Regions from separate parts of the Alteromonas sp. 009811495 genome, predicted to be linked through region 1. Evidence: predicted binding sites of a transcription regulator. Region 1 holds the regulator's gene; the other holds the start of a gene.

The links. Region 1 encodes FNR, which switches genes on or off when oxygen is low (the NO sensors DNR and NnrR bind a similar motif). Its sites were predicted from a motif close to TTGATCTAGATCAA; they were not measured.
Region 2: a site for FNR is predicted at 1,604-1,617, ahead of ccoG (cytochrome c oxidase accessory protein CcoG). Genes of this name have one in related genera too.

The regions. Positions count from the first base shown of each region.
Region 1 covers NZ_CP113972.1:2,111,392-2,115,823, reverse strand. Annotated here, with positions in the region: gene OZ660_RS09765 (heavy metal translocating P-type ATPase) at 1-645, shown strand, start outside; gene ccoS (cbb3-type cytochrome oxidase assembly protein CcoS) at 647-925, shown strand; gene OZ660_RS09755 (sulfite exporter TauE/SafE family protein) at 912-1,571, shown strand; gene fnr (fumarate/nitrate reduction transcriptional regulator Fnr) at 1,623-2,363, shown strand; gene uspE (universal stress protein UspE) at 2,534-3,457, shown strand; gene ttcA (tRNA 2-thiocytidine(32) synthetase TtcA) at 3,621-4,432, shown strand, end outside.
Region 2 covers NZ_CP113972.1:689,362-693,793, reverse strand. Annotated here, with positions in the region: gene OZ660_RS03150 (acyl-CoA dehydrogenase family protein) at 1-116, shown strand, start outside; gene OZ660_RS03145 (DUF3016 domain-containing protein) at 235-768, opposite strand; gene OZ660_RS03140 (hypothetical protein) at 889-1,260, opposite strand; gene ccoG (cytochrome c oxidase accessory protein CcoG) at 1,682-3,112, shown strand; gene OZ660_RS03130 (serine/threonine protein kinase) at 3,109-4,092, shown strand; cobalamin riboswitch at 4,110-4,391, shown strand.

The sequences.
Region 1 (4,432 bases):
AACGCACAATTTATGATGGGAAGTGCATCATTTGTAGCAGTCGACACTGCGCTTGTTCCAATAAACGCAAACGTGTATCTCACTGTTAACGGGAAGCTTTTAGGGGCATTTGAGGTCAGTGATACGTTACGAAAAGACACCAAAACCACCCTTAATGCCCTTGGGAAGCATAACTCACTTATTGTGCTTAGCGGTGATACCCAACACAATGTAGATACCCTATCACAGCACCTTCCCATACAGCTTGCAAAAGGTGGTCTTACTCCTGAAGATAAGTTTCACGAAGTACAGGCAATGCAAGCCAGCGGAAAAAAAGTGATGATGATGGGAGATGGTATTAATGATGCACCAGTATTAGCAAGCGCCGATGTTGCTATAGCGGTGGGTAATGCAACGGATGTAGCAAAAACCGCCGCCGATGTTATCTTACTTGGCGATCAATTACTTTCTGTTCCAGAGTTAATTACCACCGCCAAGCAAGTAAAACAAAAAATTAGGCAAAATATTGGCTGGTCTGTAGGTTACAACATTCTGATTCTACCATTTGCTGTATCTGGTTTGCTTTCACCTTGGATGGCTGTGGTAGGCATGTCACTAAGTTCTATTATTGTGGTGACAAACTCAACCCGACTATTGAGTAAGTAGCATGAGCATTATTTACGTCCTTATACCCATCGCCATCATTATCGTGGCCGTCGCTATCGTTATTTTCTTTTGGGCTGTAAAGTCCAATCAGTTTGAAGACCTCGATCGTCAAGGCTACAGTATTTTGTTTGATGATGATCTGTCGCCAGAGGAAAAACAACTTGCAGAACAACGTAAGAAACTGCAAGAAAAAGAAGAATTAACTCACTTATCTAAACACACGAACACAGCGAAAACATCAGTCAATCAACCTGAAAACGAGACTCATGGAAGGCATTAATTACTTCTCTGCCTTTCTCATTGGGCTCGCAGGCGGCGTTCACTGTGTAGGAATGTGTGGGGGTATTGTCACCGCACTACGAATGGTTACCCCAAAAGGCGTTTCACCCTTCCCCTATACCCTGACTTATAATATTGGGCGCATTGTCAGTTATACCATCGCAGGCGGTATAACTGGTTTTTTTGGAAAAATTGCCGCAGATTATATTCCTCTCGCAAATTATGCACTTTCACTGATTAGCGGCATCATGCTGCTGCTGTTGGCATGCTATCTCGGGCAGTGGTATACAGGCTTAACCAAACTAGAACGGTTGGGCAACGGGATATTTAAAAAAATACAGCCTTACTCTAAACGTTTTTTACCATTTAGAACGCCGCTGAGCGCCTTTCCCTACGGCTTCATTTGGGGATGGTTACCGTGCGGGTTAGTCTATTCAACTTTAACATGGTCATTGGCTTCTGGCAGTGCCTTGCAAGGTAGCGCAATTATGTTCTTCTTTGGATTAGGCACCTTGCCTACACTGATTGCGACAAGCTTGGGGAGTCAATGGTTGATCTCTGGATTTAAAAACACATTGGTTAGACAAGGGATCGCGAGCATAATGGCTATATATGCTGTTTATCTGATTTATCGCGCAATCGCCTAAATCTTGCGGTATCATAACAAAGTAAACCCTGTAATTTGTGAGTTAGCATTTATGAGCAAAGGAAGCCAATTCTCTATACATTGTCAAAACTGCAGTTTCAGTCATTTATGTCTACCAGTGGCATTGAATAAGACAGAAATTGAGTCTCTTGATGACATCATTGAGCGTAAAAAGCCACTCCACAAGGGCGATACGCTTATCCAAACTGGCGATACCTTTCGTTCACTCTTTGCTGTTCGCACAGGCTCTTTCAAGTCTTTTGTTACAAACAAAGAAGGTGAAGAGCAGATAACAGGTTTTCACTTTCCCGGCGATATCATAGGCTTTGATGCACTACGTGAAAATCAGCATCAAAGCTACACGCAGGCTCTTGAAACTGCAATGGTGTGCGAACTCCCCTACGAAACGTTAGATGAAATGTCAGTACAATTTCCAAAACTTCGTCACCAGATTATGAGCTTCATGAGTGCGGAAATTAAGCAAGATCACGATATGATTATGCTGTTAAACAAACGCACAGCCGAAGAGCGTCTCTTATATTTCATCTCGCATTTGTCTCAACGTTTTGAGGAACGTGGTTTTTCACACAGAGAGTTTCACTTAACGATGACTCGTAACGAAATAGGTAACTATTTAGGTTTGACCATCGAAACGATAAGTCGCCTGTTAAGTCGCTTCCAAAAAGACGGTATTATCAAGGTAGATGGCAAGCTTATTACTATTTTAGATTTTGATAGGCTTAGTACAAAACTAGAAGCACTTAACGGTCCCAGCGTTGTGTGTAACGGTTAGGAACCCTAATCAGCAACTGGTAACAAGATTAAGATTGGCGCTTTGTTTGCGCCTTTTTTATTTATTGATCTAAAACAACTAACGTTTTTAGTATTGTCGTTTACACTTACCTTAAGCGTCCAACGTATTTATAAAACTAAATACTAAGCTTTTGTTTATAAGGGGTAGTTATGATTGAGTACAAACGCATCCTTGCTGTTGTTGATGCCGAGCGAGACACACAACCTGCCTTAAGCAGGGCCTACGAATTAGCGTCAAAATTGGGCGCTTCAGTAACAGCCATGATGGTGGTATACGATCTCTCTTATGACATGACCACTATGCTTAGCCCTGATGAAAGAGAGTCAATGCGCGACGCTGTCACTAACGAACACGCCAAATGGCTATCAGGAGAGCTTCACAAGCAAGGCTATGGAGAAACTGATATTGTTGTTGAATGGAATAATCGCGCCTATGAATCAATTATTCATTATGCCTTGGACAATCAAATCGATTTAGTGGTTAAAGCAACTAAGAAACATGATGACTTGGCATCCGTTATATTTACGCCCACAGACTGGCACCTGATGCGTAAATGCCCTCGTCCAGTATTATTGGTAAAAGAGCACGATTGGCCAGAAGGTGGCGAAATTATTGCTGCTGTAAACGTAGGTACTGAAGACGACGAACATGCCGCGCTCAATGATAAAATTACCGTTATTGCCAACGACTATGCGTCGCTTTTAAAAGGGAATGTCAATCTTGTTAACAGCTACCCTTCAACACCGCTAAATATTGCTATTGAAGTCCCTGAGTTCGACCCTGACACTTATCATGATGCGGTTAAGCAGCACCACCAGAAAGAAATGCGCGCCCACGCACTTAAATATGGTGTACCTGATAATAAATGCGTAGTTAAAGAAGGATTACCAGAAAAGGTTATCCCCATGGTTGCAAAAGACATTGACGCAGAACTCGTTATCATCGGCACAGTTGGCAGAGTTGGCATTTCAGCCGCTTTGATTGGTAATACTGCAGAACATGTTATCGATGAACTGAACTGCGATGTGTTGGCACTCAAGCCCGACGGTTTTATATCACCGTTGGCAAACTAAGTACTGTGCAAAGTAGGATGTCAATATGCTAACCGAACAAGAGCTCTGAACGAACAAGTGCTCTGAGTAAACAATAGCGAATAAATTAACGCGCGCAGGCATGGTTTCGAAAAGGTGCTTTATTGTATAATGTGCCTTTTATTACAAACCAAGCTAGTTAATTATGAGTCTAGGCACAAATGGTGCTGATGCGGCGCCTTTAAATGCGACGCAAAGTAAGCAAAAGTACAACTTCAACAAACTTCAAAAACGCCTTCGCCGAAATGTGGGTAAAGCCATTGGCGATTTTGGAATGATTGAAAATAATGACAAGGTAATGGTGTGCTTATCAGGCGGTAAAGACAGTTACACCATGCTCGACATTCTTTTATTTTTAAAGAAAATTGCGCCTATTCACTTTGACATTGTTGCCGTAAACCTAGACCAGAAACAGCCCGGTTTTCCGGAGCATATTTTACCTGAGTATCTAGATAGCATTGGTGTCGATTACAAAATCGTCGAAGAAGACACCTATTCAATTGTTAAAGATAAAATTCCTGAAGGTAAAACAACCTGCTCTCTTTGCTCCCGTTTGCGTCGCGGTATTTTGTATCGCACTGCGAAAGAATTAGGAGCAACTAAAATTGCACTAGGCCATCACCGTGATGACATGCTAGAAACCTTCTTTTTAAATATGTTTCATGGCGGTAAACTAAAATCGATGCCACCAAAGCTTGTTAGCGACAACGGTGAACACATTGTTATTCGCCCACTAGCCTATTGCACTGAAAAAGATATCGAAAAATATTCTCAGGCAGCAGAGTTTCCTATCATTCCGTGTAACCTATGCGGTTCACAAGAGAACCTACAGCGCCAGAATATTAAAGCCATGTTGCAAGATTGGAATCGTCGCTTTCCAGGTCGTATCGAATCTATGTTCCGGGCGCTGCAAAACGTGGCACCTTCACACTTGGTAGACAGCAATTTATACGATTT
Region 2 (4,432 bases), 1.4 Mb from region 1:
CGCGCGATTTCTATATTGAGCGAATTTTACCTCGTCGTGATGCACACAAAGCTGCTTATTTGGCGGGCCCAGACAGCACACTTGCAGTAGCGGGTAGTGAGTTTGATTATCTGTAATTAGCGGTATTGTACGCACTAAAAAGGTCGCTCTAGGGCGACCTTTTTGTTGCTATTTACCATTATATCGTTGGTTGCAAATATTCCTGCTCACTTGCAGCCCTGCTGTACCTATACGTTAATTATTGGCGGCAACCTGCTGTTTAACAAAAGTATCTGAAAACCATTCATCTAACATGGTTTTTTCGTAAGACAAAGATTCGTTACGATGGCGTCGTATGTTTGATTCCATAAAATCCATGTCTTTTATTTTCACTTCATCTTCGCTTGCCACTACCTCACCCGCTGCGTCAGTGAGTGTATAACTAAATGTCATTTTCGGAATATCAATACGACGGATGACTCGAATATCATTTGCGCCTGCATTACCAAACCCAACAAATTGACTTGGCCATACTTCTCCTGCCAAATCGACGTTGGTTACAGTGATCGACAGAACTTGAGATTCAGGCAAGTCTGCTGCTAGCTCTACAATATGCGCTTCAAGCTCGTTCAGCGTTCGCTCTCTAAAGCGCTTACGCGATTCGTTTGACGGCCTTACATCAGAATATGATTCAGGCTCTTCCCAAGTAATTTTTACTTCTGCTGCATGGGAAGGCTCAGCCGTAACACCATAGCCTAACAATGCTACGCAACTTAACCCTACTAACACACTTGTTTTATTCACGCTAATGCTCCTCTTTGCAGGCACTCAACATTCGTACGCAGTGCACAACAATTTGGTTGATACTCCAAAAATTATGCGCGTGTACTAGAGCGTCTTGTATGAACTCTAGTTAACGCGAGCGTCTTGAATGAACGGTGACTGTTTAATGATTAGGCAAAGGTGTGCGCGTTTAGTTCCCGTGAAATTTGGGTTAATGTCATCTTTCTCACAATAGGTTCGGTGGAAGCGGTGCACCGTAGTGGCGTCTTGTGTTATCTCTAACACATAACTTTGCTGGTAAGGCTTTAACGGACTTAGCTGACTATTTATTTGAATGCGCAATGTTTCCAACTTTTCTCGCTCTGGCATAGTTGCCATCTCCGCCAGCCAATTAGAAATGGAGTTTTGTATATCTTCAAATAGATACTGAGCAAACGGCGAGCGCAGCACAATAACTAAAACAATAATTTCAGCAGCGATGATAAAAAAGCGTAACATGACTTCTCAGCTAATTATGACAGACATTTAAGACTATTCAGTGCATGTTTCCCCCACAGAAGCGACTATCACTGAGTATAGACCACGAATAACTGTACAGGAAACAGGCAAGTATTTACTACTCTTTATATGCGTTATTACCTATTAATAACGCTCCTTGTCACGATAATGTCGCATATTGATAATAAAGCTGCCTCTATATGACTGTAAATACACTGAATCATACGCAAGTATATGAAATTAGGTTTATAGTCACTTAAGCTGTTCATTAATCGCACCCAAATGAATTCTGAAGTTTCAGTATTGACTGAAACTTTGAAAGTATGGATGATGCCCACCATCATTGATCTACATTAAATATCATGTAGCGCAAACTGTTATACTGCTAAGGCAGTTTGGCAATGTCAGCTAAGGTTTTATTATGAATGAACAAATACCGGTAAAAAATGTAACACCGGTAAAGGTACATAAACCCAAAGGTGCTACCGAGGGCAAGCGTTACGACTCTCGCAGCCGCATTTATGTTCGCGCAGTACAAGGTCCCCTAGAGTCTTTTAGACGCTTTTTCGGCCTTTTCTTTTTAGCACTCTTCGCCGTCATTCCATGGATTTCATACAATGGCCAGCAAGCCGTATTACTCGATATTGGCGAGCAGCGTTTTACCATATTTTCTTTGACACTGTGGCCGCAAGACCTAACCCTGCTTGCCTATATTTTTATTGTTTCGGCATTTGCTTTGTTCTTTGTAACCACCTTTGCAGGGCGAGTATGGTGCGGTTTTATGTGCCCGCAAACCACATGGGTTTACATCTATACCTGGTTTGAAGAAAAGTGCGAAGGCCCAAGAAACAAGCGTATTGCACTAGACGCCAGACCCATGGATGCCGATAAATTTTTGCGTAAAACAGCTAAGCATACTGCGTGGGTTTTAGTTGCCTTACTTACAGCGCTAACGTTCGTAGGCTACTTCACGCCTATTGCCAGTTTGTTTGTGGACTTTTTTACTTTCGATACCAGTTTTTGGGCAGCGTTTTCAGTCATCTTTTTTGCGGTATGTACCTACGGTAACGCAGGTTATATGCGCGAGATAATGTGTACGCATATATGTCCGTACGCGCGTTTTCAGTCTGCCATGTTCGACAAAGATACGTTTACCGTATCGTATAACCCCAATCGCGGTGAACAACGCGGCCCTCGCCCTCGCAAGCTTTCTCATGAGCAAGTAAAAGAAAAAGGCCTCGGTGACTGCATTGATTGTAACCTGTGCGTGCAGGTGTGCCCCACCGGCATTGATATTCGAAATGGCCTTCAATATGAGTGCATCAACTGCGGTGCATGCGTTGATGCATGTAACGGCGTGATGGACAAAATGGGTTACCCCAAAGGCCTTATAAGTTTTACCTCAGAAGAAGAACTGTCTGGAGGCAAAACGCATATAATACGGCCTAAGCTTATTGGTTATTTTGTGGTCCTCGTCATTATGATGGGATTGCTGTTTGCCAATATCTGGACACGTAGCCCCACCGAAGTGGACATTATTCGCGATAGAAATTCGCTGTACCGCGAGACCAATGAAGGATTAATTGAGAATGTTTACACCATTAAAGTGTTAAACAAAACTCAACAACCGCATACCTATACAGTAACCATTAAAGGTTTGCCTGATTACCAGTACATTGGCGAGCAAGAAGTAACTGTGGAAGGCGGCGCGGTTTATAGCACGCCGATTTCAGTTGCAACCGACGCCTATAATCTGGAAGATACCGTTACCGATATATTTATTAGCGTAACCACCACCATTGATGGAGAAACGGTTACTGTTGATGAACCAACCAAATTTCTTTATCGATGACAGATTTTTCATTTTCGGGGCTTAGCCCCGACACCATCTTAGATGCCCTGGAGTCACAGGGCATTTTTTTACAAAGTGGACTGCTGGCGCTGAACAGCTATGAAAACAGGGTGTATCAATTCCTAGCTGAAGATGGACAACGCTATGTTGCCAAGTTCTATCGACCCGCGCGTTGGACAGATGCCCAAATTTTAGAGGAACACGCGTTTGCGCAAGCGCTGCTGGAAAACGAAATTCCACTCGCTGCTCCGCTTACACTGAACGGTGAGACACTGCATCATCACATTGTTGACGGCACGGACTACCGGTTTACACTCTTTCCTTCTGTGGGTGGAAGACAGTTTGAAAATGATAATCTTGATCAACTAGAGTGGATGGGACGATTCATAGGACGCATTCACCGCGTAGCACAAGCTACCCCCTTTGCCCATCGCCCTACTATCGATGTTGAAAGCTACCTTGACGAACCAAAGAGAGTATTAGAGCAAAGCACGCTATTGCCAGCGCATTTAAAGACCGCGTTTTTTGCTATTCTAAACCCCGTTATTGAAGCGACTAAAAAAGCGTATCGTCCTTCATCATCTATACGCCTACACGGCGACTGTCATCCAGGCAATATTTTATGGCGTGACGGCCCAACATTTGTCGATTTAGATGACTGCAGGATGGGCCCCGCTATTCAAGATTTGTGGATGATGCTTAGTGGCGACCGCCAGCAACAATTACTGCAATTAGATACGCTGGTAGAAGCTTATGAAGAGTTTCACCCTTTTGATACGAGTCAGTTAACTTTGATTGAGCCGCTTCGCGCTATGCGTATGGTCCATTATATGGCGTGGTTATCACGTAGATGGGAAGACCCCGCATTTCCGCGTGCGTTTCCTTGGTTCGCTGAAGACAAGTATTGGGAAGGACAAATTCTAGCGCTTAAAGAGCAACTTGCGGCCTTGCAAGAGCCACCGCTAAAGCTCGGGTTTTAAACCACACACCTTTTCTATATACTGCGTGACGCGTAGGTGCGCCAATAACAATTAAGTTCTGCGGTTATTGGCGTTAAACGGGAAATCAGTGTAAACCTGATGCTGCCCCCGCAACGGTAAACTCAATGTCACATTAGACATTTTCTTTTCATACACCACTGTCTTTGTTGTCGCCATGTGCTTAAGTATCAAGTGCAAAAAAAGCGACCTTTTTCAAGATGGGAAGGTAAAAGAGCCAATATGTGCGCTACACGCATTGGTGAGTAAGCCCGGATACCGGCCTGTGCTTCACGGTAAGCTCGCAGTCGTATTTGCAAGCACAGCAAGCTTACTTCCACAT